2 regions of the Rhodococcus sp. FG69 genome follow, and region 2 is predicted to be linked to the other one. Evidence: riboswitches for the same ligand, from Rfam matches in the RefSeq annotation. Region 2 holds a riboswitch; the other holds the start of a gene.

Region 1 (7,097 bases), on a different contig from region 2:
CCTCTCGGCGTCGGTCAGCGTCACACGGACTTCGATGCACTCGGCGGGCGCGATCCAACCCTGCGCTTCGATGTCCTTCCACGGGGCGTCGTAGCGCTTCGGTCCGATGAGAGAGAAGACATCGCCCTCGCGGCCGTCCTCTCGCACCAGAGTTGCGGTCAGCCCGAGGCGGCGGCGCGATTGGAGATCGGCCGTCATGCGAAACACGGGTGCGGGGAGAAGGTGCACCTCGTCGTAGATCACCAATCCCCAGTCTCGGGAGTCGAACAATTCCAGGTGCTTGTACTCGCCCTTCGTCCGGCGAGTGATGACCTGATACGTGGCAATTGTCACAGGCCGGATCTCTTTGCGCTCACCCGAATACTCGCCGATCTCCTCCTCGGTGAGCGAGGTCCGCGCAATGAGCTCGCGCTTCCATTGCCGTCCGGCGACGGTATTGGTGACCAGAATCAGCGTTGTCGCTTTGGCCTTCGCCATGGCGGCGGCACCGACCATCGTCTTGCCTGCGCCACATGGAAGCACCACGACCCCCGAGCCACCGGCCCAGAACGAGTCCGCAGCCATCTCCTGGTAATCCCGCAGTGTCCACTTGCCGCCCTCGGTGTCGAGTTCGATCGGGTGTGCTTCACCGTCGACGTAACCGGCGAGGTCCTCGGCGGGCCAGCCGATCTTGAGCAGCATCTGCTTGAGGTGCCCGCGCTCGCTCGGATGGACGATGACGGTGTCCTCGTCGACCATCGCGCCGAGCATCGGTGCGATCTTCTTGTGTCGCATGACCTCGGTGAGGACCGCGCGATCGAGGCTGATCAGCGACAGTCCGTGCACCGGACTCTTCACCAGCTGCAGTCGGCCGTAGCGGGCCATGGTGTCCACGATGTCCACGAGCAGCGGCTGCGGAACTGCGTAGCGCGAGTAGTTCACGAGGGCATCGACGACCTGCTCGGCGTCGTGTCCGGCGGCGCGTGCGTTCCACAGCGCGAGTGGTGTGATGCGGTACGTGTGGACGTGCTCGGGGGCGCGTTCGAGCTCGGCGAACGGGGCGATCGCGCCGCGCGCTTCACCGGCAAGGGCATGGTCGATCTCGAGCAACAGCGTCTTGTCGGACTGGACGATCAAAGGTCCGTCGGTCACTTGTTCCTCCTAGAGCACTTCTGGACGCACGTGAAAGTGCGCAACTTCTCCATTGTCCAGACTTCGGGGCGGTAGCGCCATGTGCGCGGGAATCGCTCGGCTCGAGGGCGGGGGAAGTCGATCCGCTCCAGGGCCACAAGTCGCTCCGCTCCAGTGGCACGAATAAGTGCACCAGGGTGCACTCAACCATGCCAGCCGGCGGCGGAGCCGCGCATGCCAGCCGGCGGCGGAGCCGCGTCAGTCGACCAGGGCTACCGAGGTGATTCGATGCAGTGTGAATCGCCGGATCTCGCCGGTCGCCGGATCGAAGGCTTCCAGCTGCCCGCCACCCATCCCGACGGGGTCCACGACGCGCTGCGACGCCGTGCCCTGTGCGTCGACGTAGCCGATGGTGACGCTGCGACGTGCCTTCAGCGCCGTCTGCAGCAGCGCCAACGTTGCGGTGCCGGTGGCATGCGTCCCGTCGGAACGGACAGCTTGCCCGCCGGCCGTCGATGCCCGCTCACCCGCCCGCAATTCGGTGACGAGGCGTCCGAGCTGTTCGTCGGTCGGTACGGCTGGACTACGGAAGTGGGCACGCGAGCGCCGGACAGCGACCCGCGCGCCGCGGCTCCGTAGATCCACGATTGCGCCGTTCGCGTCCTCACCTGCGGGTGCGAAACCCGCCGCGCCGAGCACGTTCATGACTTCCGCGAGAGATGCCTGTGAGATGGCAACCGTCGGCGCCAATGCCCGCAGCGCCAACTGTTCTGCTGCGCTGGATGTCAGGACCTCGGCCAGCAGTGCCGGATCCTCGCACCGAACGAAGGACGATGCGACGCCTGCCCGCAATCGGCCGTGGCGTCGGGCGACGTCGTCGATGAGGTAGCTGAGCCCCTGTGGAACCGGTGTTCGTGAATGTGTCCCGAACAGTGAGTGCAGCTCGGCTGCGCTCAACCCGACATCGAGCGCGCGGCGAAGACTGTCCTCGGTGACGCGATACACCGTCGCGGCACCTGCCGATTCGACGTCGGCGACGAGCCCGATGCGGTCGTGCAGGTCCGGCTCCAACGGCCCTGGCGCGACGAGTGTCAGGTCGGCCTGCAGCAGTACGTAGTCGATCGGGGTCGGGAGCGCGTCGCGCATCGACGCCTCGGCGTCGCCCCCGTGCAGTAGCGCTTTGCCCGGTGTCGACAGCGCACCGCGCGCGACGATGCCGAGCGTGGTGGCCTCGTCGAGCATCTTCTCCACTGGGCGTAACCCGAAGCGGGCAGCAGACCGTGGTCGCCGCCACGCCAGTCCCCGCGAGACGTCGGTCGGGGTCGTTGCCGTACCCGAACTGAGCTCGGCCAGATATTCGAGGATGGTTCGACGATCGCGAGGTGCGGCGGGAGAGCGCACTTCCTCGGACAGCGCGGCGACGGGTTTGTCGGTGGGATCGCGCATGCCGATCAACCATGGCGCCCGCTGGAGATCGAGCCATGCCGATGCGATCGCGTGCCAGCGTGCGGCGGGAGTTGCAGTGATCCAGGAATCGACTGCGACGGTCGGTGCCCAGTAGTCGTCGCCGGAATCGTTCGACGGCACGGGATCGGGAGTGCCGCTCGCGATCAACGATGCGCCCGCCAGCAGTTCGAGGAGAAGGCTCACCTGCGCCTCGTCGAGGCCGGTGGCCTTGCTGATGCGCTTCGCTTCGCGGACGCCGAGACCACCGGCTTTCAGGGCTGGAGCCGGGCTGACCGCCAGCGCATCGATGACCGCTGCACAGTGCCGTATCAATTCGAGCGCTTCGCCTGCGGCAGTCGCGTTGACGTCGGCGAGAGAGTTCTTGGTCGCCTGTGGCTTCGGCGGTGTCATCGACGTGGGGTCCGAGATCGGTTCGCCGCGCAACGCCTGGCCGACCTGAGCGGGAAGTTCGACGGTCTGCTCGTCGAGCCAGATCAACAGGCCTGCCCGCAAGAGCTTCTGGACGGGCCGGTCGGGTGAGGTGCCCGGGGCGGCGTCGCGGGTGCGCCCGGTGGGCGACGAGCGGGCAAGCGTAGAGAGCAGCTTGCGCGAGCTGTCGTCGATTTCGGCCAGCGCCTCGGTGATGCGCTCCGGGGTCAGGACCTCGGTGGAATCGAGGATGCGCCCGATCCGCCATGGCACCGCATCGCGAGCAGCAGGCGTCATCCGGAGCGAGCGGGTGCCCCAGACCAGTGCACGCTCGCGAAGCGCCGACAGTGCCTTCTCGACTGCCTTGGCGCTTGCTCGCTTGTCGATGGCAGCGTCGAGTTGCGAGCGCGGCACTGGCATCTCGTGGGCGCCCTCGATGGCGAGCAGCTCGAGAATGGTCAGTGCAAGGGTGTCCAGCGTGTCGGCGCTCCGGAGGATCGAGGCCCGTTGCTCGGCTCGTCCGGCGAGCACAGCGATCGTCGACGGCGGCGGCACGGTCAGGTCCGGGCGCAGCGTGAGGGTGCCGACGAGTTCGGTATCGGTACGGGACTTCAACCAGGTGGCGAGGTCCGGTGGCGCTGCTGTTTCGGTCATCGCTTATCAGATTAGTGACCTGGGCTGGCGGATGCCGCAGCGCAGGTGTCAAAATAGGCGCATGGTGAACAAGTCGAAGAAGCCCTACGTCGATCCAGGCTGGCCGGAAACCGCACGCGGCGACCACGCGGTGAGTGAGTTGGCCTCCTCACGCTCGGGAGGCTTGTCTCCTTACGGCGAGGACACCGAGTTCCCGCTGCCCGTGGACCAGTTGCCGTATGCCCACCCCGTGACCGTCGTCAATCGCTAGAACTACCTGCTCCACACCTCAGGCTTCTCCACAACGAAGAAGGCCCCCGAGTGATCGGGGGCCTTCTTCGTCGAGTGTGACGCTTTACTGAGGCAGGAATGCCTTGTTGGCCTGGTAGAACTCGACCAGCTGGGGATCGAGCTGAATTCCCTGGGTCGCGTCCTTGATCAGCGTGGCGATCTGCGGGTCGTTGGTGATGGTCTGCACCGCGCCCGTGATGCCGTCGATGACCTCGGCGGTGCCGTCGACCGTCGGGATGCTGGTGAGGTCGGGAAGCTTCGGTGCCTCGGGAGCAGACTTCGGCGATGCCGGGACACTGCGCTCGGAAGGCGAGCTGCTGAGTCCGAGGCTCGACGAGCAGGAAGGCCATGCGCCCCAGCCCTGCGATGCGAGCACCTTCTCGGCGACTGCGATCTGTTCTTCGCGGCTGGCCTGGTTGGCAGAGGCGGCGTACTGCCCGCCGCCGTGCGAGGTCCAGGTGCTCGGCGAGAACTGCAGGCCGCCCTGGAAGCCGTTGCCGGTGTTGATGCCCCAGTTGCCGCCGGCCTCGCACTGTGCGAGTCGGTCCCAGTCGGAATCAGGGGCAGCACTGGCGGTGCCCGTGAAGGCCAAGCCTGCTGTGCCCATGATCGCGCCGGTTACGGCGACCTTGGCTACGGTGCGGCCGGTGGTGGTCGGCTTGCGATGACGTCCGCTCATACGAGTTGAAATCCTCTCCACTGGCGCCTGCGAGGTCAGCTGTCGGGTTCGGGCTGAGAGGTAGCCCGGCCCAACTCTCCCGAAGGAAATGTTGGGCTTCACCCCAAGGAAAGTTGTGCTCTCGCACAGCTTTCCGGTTATCCGAGAGGACGTGTGGGTCCCCCGTCCTCGTCCCCTGGGTGTTCTTGTGGGGGTCCGTTCCCGCGGGACGAGGTTTGGCGCTGCGGGTACGGAGTCGGCCGAAGTTTCTCAGCCGCCACTGACCGTACTGAAATTCCCCTGGAGTGTCACCATTTGGTAACTGTTTCATTTTCGGCCAGGACTGCTGCATCGCCGAACCCGATTCTGGGTAACGAACGAACCTGCAGCTAGCAGCGTCGGAGTTCCGATGACGCTCAGGCGTTGCCCTTCCGTTACCCCATCGTTATGTGACAGAAGTCACATGATCCAGGTGGGGCTGAAGTGACGAAAGTGACTGGGCATCCAGCTTGGGACCCGGAGGCACCCGCCGTCAGCGGCTCAGGTTTCCGTACGTGTGGATCAGCGCGACCAGTGCGGCATCTTCGGCAGCGGTGAGGGTCACGAGGGCCTGCGTGTGCGCCCAGGCGAGCTTGTCCTGCGCGGCTGCCCGGACGTGGTCGGGCCCGGCGGTGGGGGAGATGCCCAGTCTCGATGCCGGTGTGCTGTGTTCGACGAGACGACGTAGTTCCTGGGTGACCGGAGATGCCGGATCGGCGCCGAGCATCGCTTCGAGATGTCCGAACAGCACGACGGTGTGGAGGGCCGGGTCGGATCGCAGGTGATCGACGATGTCGCGAATGCGCTCGCGCTCGGGGTGGCTGTAGGCGAGGCGGTCGAGTTCGCCGAGGATGCGGTGGGCACGTTTCACCGCCGCGAACGCGCCCAGATGAGAGGCAAGGAGATTCTGCAGTCTCGGCACACCGGAATGCGCGACGAGCCAGTCGTTGAGCGCTGCAGCGCCCTGTGCCGCGACGGTGCGGCCGTGGATCGTGCCGTATTCGCCGAGCAGGTCGACCAATCGGCCGCGCACGTGTGGAGGGACGAGCGCGTCGTCGTCGGAGTCGAGCAGGTCGATCAGATCGAACGGGTCGATCCCGTGCATGGCATGCAGGGCGCGGGCGTCGGCTTCGGTGAGAACTCCGGTGTGCGAGGTCTCGGCGAGCAGACCTGCGATCGGAACGACGGTCATCACGGTGTCGGCGAGCTGGGCCGACAACCGTGTTGCGTGCTCGCCCGCATGCGCGAGCGGATCGCGGGCTCCGAGAGCGCCTTCACCGAAGCCGTCCGCGCGCGACAGCACTCCCAGGGTGGTCAACGGGGTGAAGCCGAGTTGGCGGAGGAAATCGATCTCGTCCGCCCGGGGAGCCCCGTCGAACAAGAACACTGCGGCATCGGCGTCGACGGACGCGGTGCGAGTTTGGTCGTACCCGTCGATGAGGACCCGCCGGGTTCGAGCTTCGTTCTCGGCCGTCAACGTCGCCAGACCCGGGGTGTCGACGAGGGTGTACTCGCGGATCGCGGCCGAGGGCAACCACCGATGCAGGTAGGCGATGTCGTGCGGCGCGATGTCGAGACCGTGGATCCGGCCCCGTTCGGTGTGTACCGGTGCCCGAGTACCGTCGACGAGCACTGCCTCGGCGCGAGCTGGTGCACCCTCTTGGTACACCGAGACAACCCTGGTGGCTTCGAGCGCGCCGGTGTCGGCGATCTTCGCGCCGATCAACGCGTTGACCAGTGTCGATTTTCCGGCTTTGAGTCGGCCGACGATGACGATCCGCGGCGGTGACCACAGGATGGCACCGATGCGGTTGGCGTGGCCGGCCAAGTCCGGGCCGAGTGCCGCGAGGGCGTGCAGGGCGCGATCGAGTCCTGCACGAACCGGGTCGAGCTGCGTTCCTTGCGCCGTCATCGTCCCACTCCGGTGAGTTCGGCAATGAGGGCTTCGGCTCGGGTGATGTTGCCCTTCACCACTTTCAGGTTGTTTTCCAGGCGGTCGCGTTTCTTTTCCCGTACGGCAGTATCCGAGCGGGCACTTTCTTCGGCGTCCTTGATCTGCGACTGCAACTGTGCGATCGAGGTCTTGAGATGCTCGCGATAGCGAATCACGATCTCCGGGCGGGCAAGTGCGATGGTCGATTCGAACGTCCGAGCGGTCGCTGTCTTGGTCGCGGCAGTCGTTTCTCGCATCCAGCTCAGCAGATTCGTCTTACCGGCGCGCATGGCCCGAAACCCCAGGTTGAAACCGACCCACGCGATCCCCACCACGGCTCCGACGCCCACGACGGTGGAGAGTCCGACGATGCCGCCGAGCATCGACGATCCCATCACTCCCATGGTCAACATCGACGGATCGAGCAGCCCATGGCGTTTGCCGGCGACGGAGTGCGTGTCGAGCGTGCGGCCGGACAGGGTGGCCACGACCTGCTCGTAGATCTCTTCCCACACCACATCGGAATCGAATCGCGGTTTCACGATCGTGGTGTAGAGC
Region 2 (7,097 bases):
GCGCACGATTCTGACCCCGTCCGAGTCCAGCCACCGCGCGACGAGTCCAACCTCCTCCGGCGATGCGCCGCGCAAAGGTGTGGTGTCGGGAACGACGGTCTCCGCAGCGGCGACGATGGCCTCCACGACCGGCATAGGGTGGACACGGCGTGATGTGGTCGCCGCCGCAGCGAGCCTGCCGTATCGCACGACCGCGAGTTCCCACCCGCCGTCAGCGGCTCTCCGTGCGACGACGAGTTCGGCAATGGCAGCGATAGCGTGGAGACGGTGCAGCCGCCGCAACACATCGGCCAGAACGGCGAGCCGATCGCGTAGCCGTGCTGCCGATTCGAAGAGGTGGGCATCGGCGAGCGCGGTGACTCTGTCTCTGATTGCGTCGAGGGCACTGGCGTCGTTCCCGCGGGCGAGGGCATGGAAACGCGCGGGCACCGGCGCGTACTGCTCTAGTGAGATCGCCTCGGCGCTGGCAGCCGCACACCCGCCGACCGCTGTCGGCTCGCAATCGTGCACCGCAGATCTCGGAATCCGACGCGTACATGTGCGGATGGCATAGAACTCGGCAATGAGGGCGGCTGCGTCGGCAGCATCGGCGCGAACAGCAAACGGGCCGATCGAGTCCGGTGCTGGTGTTCGTACCACCGACAGGCGCGGAAACGCCTCGGATGTCGTCGTGATCCACCATCCTTTTTTGGGGAACTTCGATCGTCGGTTGTACGGCGGAATGTGGGCACAGAGGAGCCTGAGTTCTCGGACGCCGGCTTCGAGAGCGTGTGCACATTCGACGTGATCGACAGCGACCGCAAGGCCCACCATCTCCTTCATGCGGCCGCGGGTCTCCGACCCGGTGAAGTAGTTGCGAACTCGCCGCTGAAGGTTGTTGGAGGTGCCGACGTACAGAACCTCGTTTCCGGGACCTTTGAAGAGGTACACGCCAGGGGTACGGGGTAGCTGGGCCGCGAGCGAACGTTTGGCGCGCTGTCCGGCGGACACGGTCGGCAGGTAGTCGACGAGCTCTGCGTAGCTGTGTACGCCCTGGTTGCCCACACGCTCGATGAGAGCGTGCAGCACATCGACGGTGGCTCTGGCGTCGTCGAGTGCCCGGTGCGTCGGTTGGGTGCTCACCTGGAAGAGGGACGAGAGGGCGGACAATTTGACGGACGGTGCTTCGTCGCGAGTGAGCACGCGTCGGGCAAGTTTGACGGTGCACAGCACCTGAAACTTGGGCCAGGCGATGTCCAGTCGAGAGGCCGCTGCCCGGAGAAACCCGGTGTCGAACCGTGCGTTGTGGGCAACGAGAACCGAACCGCGGGCGAATTCCAGGAAGCCTGGCAGTACGCGTTCGATCCGCGGAGCGCCGATGACCATCGCGCTGGTGATACCGGTCAACTCCACGATGTACGGGGGGATCGATCGGCCCGGATCGATCAGTGTCGCGAACTCGCCGATGACTTGACCGCCTCTGACCTTGACTGCGCCGATCTCGGTGATCGCCTCGGTATCGGCGCTGCCCCCCGTGGTCTCGAGGTCGACCACGACGAACGTCGTTTCGTGCAACGGAGTGTCGAGTTCGTCGAAGCTCAGTTGGATCGGCAGGCTCACAACCCAGGACGGTAGCGCCGCATACCGACAGGAAGCCGGCGTGATGAGCGTCGGTGGACCGCTGAGGGAAATGTGTCGGAGTGTGCCGTTAGGTTCGGGACGAGCGACCGAAAACGCGAGCTGACCTACGAAAGAGACGAGGATCACATGATCGTCGATTGCGGTGATTGCAGGGTGCGCGACATCTCGTGCGCCGACTGTGTTGTGACGGTCCTCCTCGGGGCTCCGGGATTGCCCACGAGGGATGGTGTGCCCGTCAGTTCGGGGCCGCCTCGAATTGCCCTCGACCAGGAGGAATTGGGTGCGATGGGCATCCTTGCAGAGGGTGGTCTCGTACCGCGTCTGCGTCTCGTGACGGACGGTGAGGAGCCCTCCGGCGATGGGTCGTTATCGCATCGTGACCCCGCGGGCGATCGCCGCGCGATCTAGCACGGAATCGCACTTGACCCGACTCGTCGGCGCGTTGGGGTCGACACGGGGGTATGCCATTTCGTAACCTTCCTGAGACCTTGCGGAGTCTCGCCAGTCCAAACCGGAGTGGCGTCGCAGGGCACCGCCTAATCGGGATGCACGCAAGAGCACCCGTACCGGGAACCCGATTTTTATTGGGGTGAATCCCGCCGAATCGCGAAAGCGACGACGCGGGTAGGGCTGATCTTCCCAGCCCGAACCCGTCAGCTAACTCGGTCGGCGGATGAACGGAAGAAACGGAGCAACCCCTTCTCGTGGCGTCACATACTTCAACCCGTCAGATGCGTCGAATTCTCGTAGCAGGTGCGATCGCCGCGGGTGCGGTCGTTCTACCCGCTGCCCCCGCAATGGCGGCTCCCATCACCATCCCCGGAATCGGCACTTTCGAGGTTCCGGAAATCCCAGGTCTTCCTCCGCTGCCTGCCGAGATCCCGGGCATGCCAGGCGCGCCTGCCCCCGTGGCACCTCAGGTGACGCCGGCAGCCAAGGCCGTACAGGCCGCTGAGTCGAAGATCGGTGCGCCGTACGTCTACGGCGCAGCGGGTCCGAGTTCGTTCGATTGCTCGGGTCTCGTCCAGTGGGCCTACAAGCAGGCCGGAATCAGCCTTCCTCGTACCAGCTACGACCAGGCCGCCGCCGGTACTCCAGTGTCCATGTCGGACCTGCAGCCGGGCGACGTCGTGTCCTTCTACGGCGGTTCGCACTCCGGAATCTATGCAGGCAACGGCAACGTCATCCATGCATCGACATCGGGCGTTCCTGTGAAGGTCGCTCCCGTGTCTTCGATGCCCTCCGATGGAGCGCGTCGCTACTGATCTCCATGATCGACCCCTTCCGACAGCATCAGGTTGCAGCCGTCTTCGGCGCGCCTGATGCTGTTGGTCGTTTTGGGCCGAGATGGTCGGTCGTCACTCACTCGAATGGACTCTCGCGATACCGTTCCGTAACCTAGCCGAGTCCGTCGGTCCAGCAAAGCCGCCGGATCGTCGAGAAATGTCCGAGTTCTACGACTCGATTTCTCCCCGACAGGCCCTACTCATGGGTAGGGTTTGTTTTCCAGACGTTATCGTCGCCCAGCCGGGTGGCTGGGCGACGAAGTTCGTTCCACCGGTGCAGTTCGATCGTGTCCATCCGGTTGCGCTGATCACTTGGCCGGTTCAACAGCAAGAACGGAGACACACTTTCTCGTGGCGACACCGACAGTCAAGCGCGTCACCCGCTCCAAGCGGAGCGTTCTCGCAGCCGCAGTGCTAGCGGCGTGTCTCGTGGTCGGTCCGACTATCCCGGCCAACGCGCAGCCGGGCGTCGACAATTCGTCCGATGCTCAGACGCGTCTGGCCGATCTGTCCCGTGAGTCGGAGCAGACCACCGAGGCAATGCACAACGCCCAGATCGATCTGGACGCGAAGACAGCAGCGCAACGGGACGCCGAAGCCGCCGTCGGTTCGCACCAGGACGCCCTTACGCGCGCGCAGGCTGCACTCGCGGAACTGAAGCCTGCTGTCGACAAAGTCGCCAACGTCAACTATCAGGGTGGGCGCACCAATCGACTGTTTGCCGTCATGGTCAGCGATTCACCTCAGCAGTTGCTCGACCAGATGTCGGCTCTCGACATCATCTCGGCGGAAACCGCTCGCCAGGTGCAGCAGTTCAAGCAGGCCACAGCTGATGCCGCTGCCGCCGAGGACGCAGCACGCACCGCAGCGGAGACCGCCCGGATTGCTGCCGAACAAGCCAAGGTCGTCAGCGACGGCCTCCAGGCGAAGCAGAGCGAACTGCAGGGGCAGATGGCGGAGGTCATTGCGAGTTTCAACGCGCTGTCCAGCTCCGAGCAGGCCGACCTCGCGGGATCGCCGTTGCCCCCGGGCTTCGACCTGTCCAAGATCTTGTCGAACCTCATTCCCGGTTCGGGATCCGGAGCGTTGCAGGCTGGTCTGACCCAGGTCGGGAAGCCCTATGTATGGGGTGCGACAGGTCCCGATGGATTCGATTGTTCCGGCCTCGTCGTGTGGGCGTACAAGCAAGTCGGTAAGACACTTCCGAGATCGAGCCAGGCGCAGGCATCCGGCGGAACACCGATCGATCAGAAGGATCTCCAGCCGGGCGATGTCGTGTTGTTCTACCCGGATGCGTCCCACGTCGGGTTGTACGCGGGCAACGGCAACGTACTCCACGCATCGACCTTCGGGGTGCCGGTGAAGGTGCAGTCCATGGCGTCGTTCCCGTACTACGGCGCGCGTCGCTACTGACACTCGGTGCTGTCGATCCGCGGTGAGCGCTCTGCTGAGAAGCCTCGTTGGGCGCGCCTGGCCGTCGTTGTACTGAGCGTTCTGCTCGGACTGTCGGCGTGCAGTACCGATCCGGTGACGGACACGGAGCCCACCACGGCAACCGCGGTCAATCCGTACGAGGCACAGCGTCGCCAGGGTGTCGAGGACTTACTGCATCGGTGGGCCGATGCCGTCCGTTCGAACGACGTGGCGGCCCTCGAGAAGACGATCGATCCAGCCGCCTCTCCCGAGTTCCTGCGGTCCGAGATCCGCCGAGCTGCCAATCTCGCGTCCGTCCCGCTCGCAGATTGGGGCTACGACCTCGTCGACGAACCCGAAGTGCCGGTTCCCTCCGCGGTCGCGACTCCGCTGAACGCTGCCGACGTCTGGGCGCCATCGGTGGTTCTGCGATACGCGGTGACCGGGCCCGATACGACGCCCACTCGGCGACCGGTGGCGCTGCTGCTCGCGCAACGTGACGACGAGTGGCGGATCGTCTCGGACACAGACATTGCGGGCGTCGACCGAACGACATGGCGTGGTCCGTGGGACTTCGGGCCGGTGATCGCGAGATCGGTGTCGACTTCTGGGGGAACATCAGTGGTTCTCGGACACCCCGATCAGTCGCTGTTGATCGACCGTGTGGCGAGCGAATTGCCGTCGGCAGTCGATGCCGTGTCGGACTTCTACGGGCACGACTGGCCGCAGACCGCGCTGATCTTCACCTCCGGATCCGTCGAGGAATTCGCAGTGTCGGCGGGTCCCGCCACAGCGGGAACAGACGTCGCAGCGGTCTCCGTGTCCGACTCTGTCGTCCCGGGGCAGACCGTCACAGGGCAACGCGTGGTATTCAGTGCAGCTGCGCTGGACCGGTTGACCGACACGACGACCAGATCGGTCCTGCGGCACGAGCTGACGCATGTGGCGGCACGCTCCGCCACGGTCGACGGCTCGCCCACCTGGGTCCTCGAAGGCTTTGCCGACTACTCCGGTTACCGTGGCTCAGGGGCCGATTTCGATCGTGTCGCACCGACTTTGAGCCGCGTTGTCGCCGAGGGCGGACCTCCTACGGTCTTCCCGGAAGACTCCGACTTCGGTGCAGGAGGCGTCCGATCCACGCTTGCGTACGAGTCCGCGTGGTCCGTGTTCGCCTTCGCGGCCGCGCAGTTCGGGGAACCGGCGCTACGAAGTCTCTACGAGCAGCTTGCCACGGGTCCGAAGACCGCATCCGAGGTCGACAGCGGACTGAAGTCTGCTACCGGACTGAGCACCGGAGAGTTTCTGCAGGCCTGGGGGTCGTGGGTACTTCGACAGTCGTCCTGACTACGGTGGACCCATGCATCGGACCCTGCTGGTGACGAACGATTTCCCACCGCGTCCCGGTGGCATCCAGTCGTATCTCCACAGCTTCGCCACGCGATTTCCGGCCGACGAGTTGGTGGTCTACGCACCGCGGTGGCGCGGCGACAGCCATGTCAAGTTCGACGCACGACAGCCGTTCGAGGTCGTCCGCCATCCGACGACTTTGATGCTTCCGACGCCATTTGTCGCGAGACGGGCATGCGCGTTGGTCAAGTCGCTGGACTGCGAGTCGGTGTGGTTCGGGGCGGCAGCACCGCTGGCGGTGATGGCGCCGGTCGTGCGCCGAGCCGGGGCCGATGTCGTGATCGCCAGTACGCACGGCCATGAAGTGGGCTGGTCGATGGTGCCCGGCGGCCGGGCGACCTTGCGCGCCATCGGCAATTCCGTCGATGCAGTGACGTATGTGAGCAAGTACACCCGCGGGCGGTTCGCGTCGGCGTTCGGCCCGCGAGCCGCTCTGGAACACGTTCCGCCCGGGGTGGACACCGACAGGTTCAAGCCCGACAGCTCGGCACGTGAAGAGTTGCGGGCGCGTTATGGCCTGGGAGATCGTCCGACGGTGCTGTGCCTGTCGCGGTTGGTGCCGCGTAAGGGCCAGGACTATCTGATCCGTTCGATCCGGGGGATACGCGCAAGTATCGATGGCGCTGTGCTTGTCATCGTGGGGGGTGGGCCCTACGAGGGAACGCTTCGCGCCTTGGTCCGAAAAGAAGGTGTCGAGGATCACGTGATCTTCACCGGCACGGTACCTTCCGCGGAACTGGCTGCTCATCACACCATTGCCGACGTGTTTGCCATGCCGAGCAGAACGCGCGGAGCCGGTTTGGACGTCGAAGGGCTCGGCATCGTCTACCTCGAAGCGTCTGCGTGTGGAATCCCGGTTGTCGCCGGGCTATCCGGGGGTGCACCGGAAACAGTCCAGCAGAACAAGACCGGACTTGTGGTCGACGGTCGATCGGTCGAGCAGATCACCGATGCCATCGTGAGAATTCTGTCCGACCATGCACTGGCGGCGTCGATGGGTCACGCCGGCCGCCGTTGGGTCGAGACGAGTTGGCGTTGGGATGTTCTGGCCGGAAAGCTGCGCGCACTGCTCTAGTGGGGCGGCATCACCGGGCGTAGATTGCCTCGATCTCGTCTGCGTACGACTTGACGATCACGTTTCGCTTGAGCTTCATCGTCGGTGTCATTTCGCCGGACTCTTCGGTGAAATCGCCGGGAAGAATGCGGTACTTCTTGATGGCTTCCGCATGCGAGACGGACTTGTTGGTCTCGGCCACTGCCGCGTCGATCTCGGCGATGAGATCGACGTCCTTCGCGAGATCGGCAGCGGTGGCGTCGGCCGGTTTACCGTGCGCGGCTTTCCAACCCGACAAGGCGTCCTCGTCGAGTGTC

Evidence for each region. A riboswitch is a leader RNA that binds a small molecule or an ion and turns the genes downstream of it on or off. The one in region 2 is predicted to bind cyclic di-AMP.
Region 1: another riboswitch for cyclic di-AMP. It lies ahead of ACODSO_RS08105 (transglycosylase family protein); the one in region 2 lies ahead of ACODSO_RS20165 (C40 family peptidase).

The regions. Positions count from the first base shown of each region.
Region 1 is NZ_JBMDIX010000007.1:134,533-141,629, forward strand. It holds gene ACODSO_RS08090 (DNA repair helicase XPB) at 1-1,131, opposite strand, end outside; gene ACODSO_RS08095 (helicase-associated domain-containing protein) at 1,369-3,639, opposite strand; gene ACODSO_RS08100 (hypothetical protein) at 3,701-3,889, shown strand; gene ACODSO_RS08105 (transglycosylase family protein) at 3,974-4,588, opposite strand; cyclic di-AMP (ydaO/yuaA leader) riboswitch at 4,597-4,780, opposite strand; gene ACODSO_RS08110 (dynamin family protein) at 5,100-6,518, opposite strand; gene ACODSO_RS08115 (dynamin family protein) at 6,515-7,097, opposite strand, start outside.
Region 2 is NZ_JBMDIX010000028.1:23,648-30,744, forward strand. It holds gene ACODSO_RS20155 (DEDD exonuclease domain-containing protein) at 1-1,599, opposite strand, end outside; gene ACODSO_RS20160 (hypothetical protein) at 1,849-2,028, shown strand; cyclic di-AMP (ydaO/yuaA leader) riboswitch at 2,144-2,308, shown strand; gene ACODSO_RS20165 (C40 family peptidase) at 2,352-2,885, shown strand; gene ACODSO_RS20170 (C40 family peptidase) at 3,258-4,319, shown strand; gene ACODSO_RS20175 (hypothetical protein) at 4,326-5,663, shown strand; gene ACODSO_RS20180 (glycosyltransferase family 4 protein) at 5,677-6,801, shown strand; gene ACODSO_RS20185 (AMP-dependent synthetase/ligase) at 6,812-7,097, opposite strand, start outside.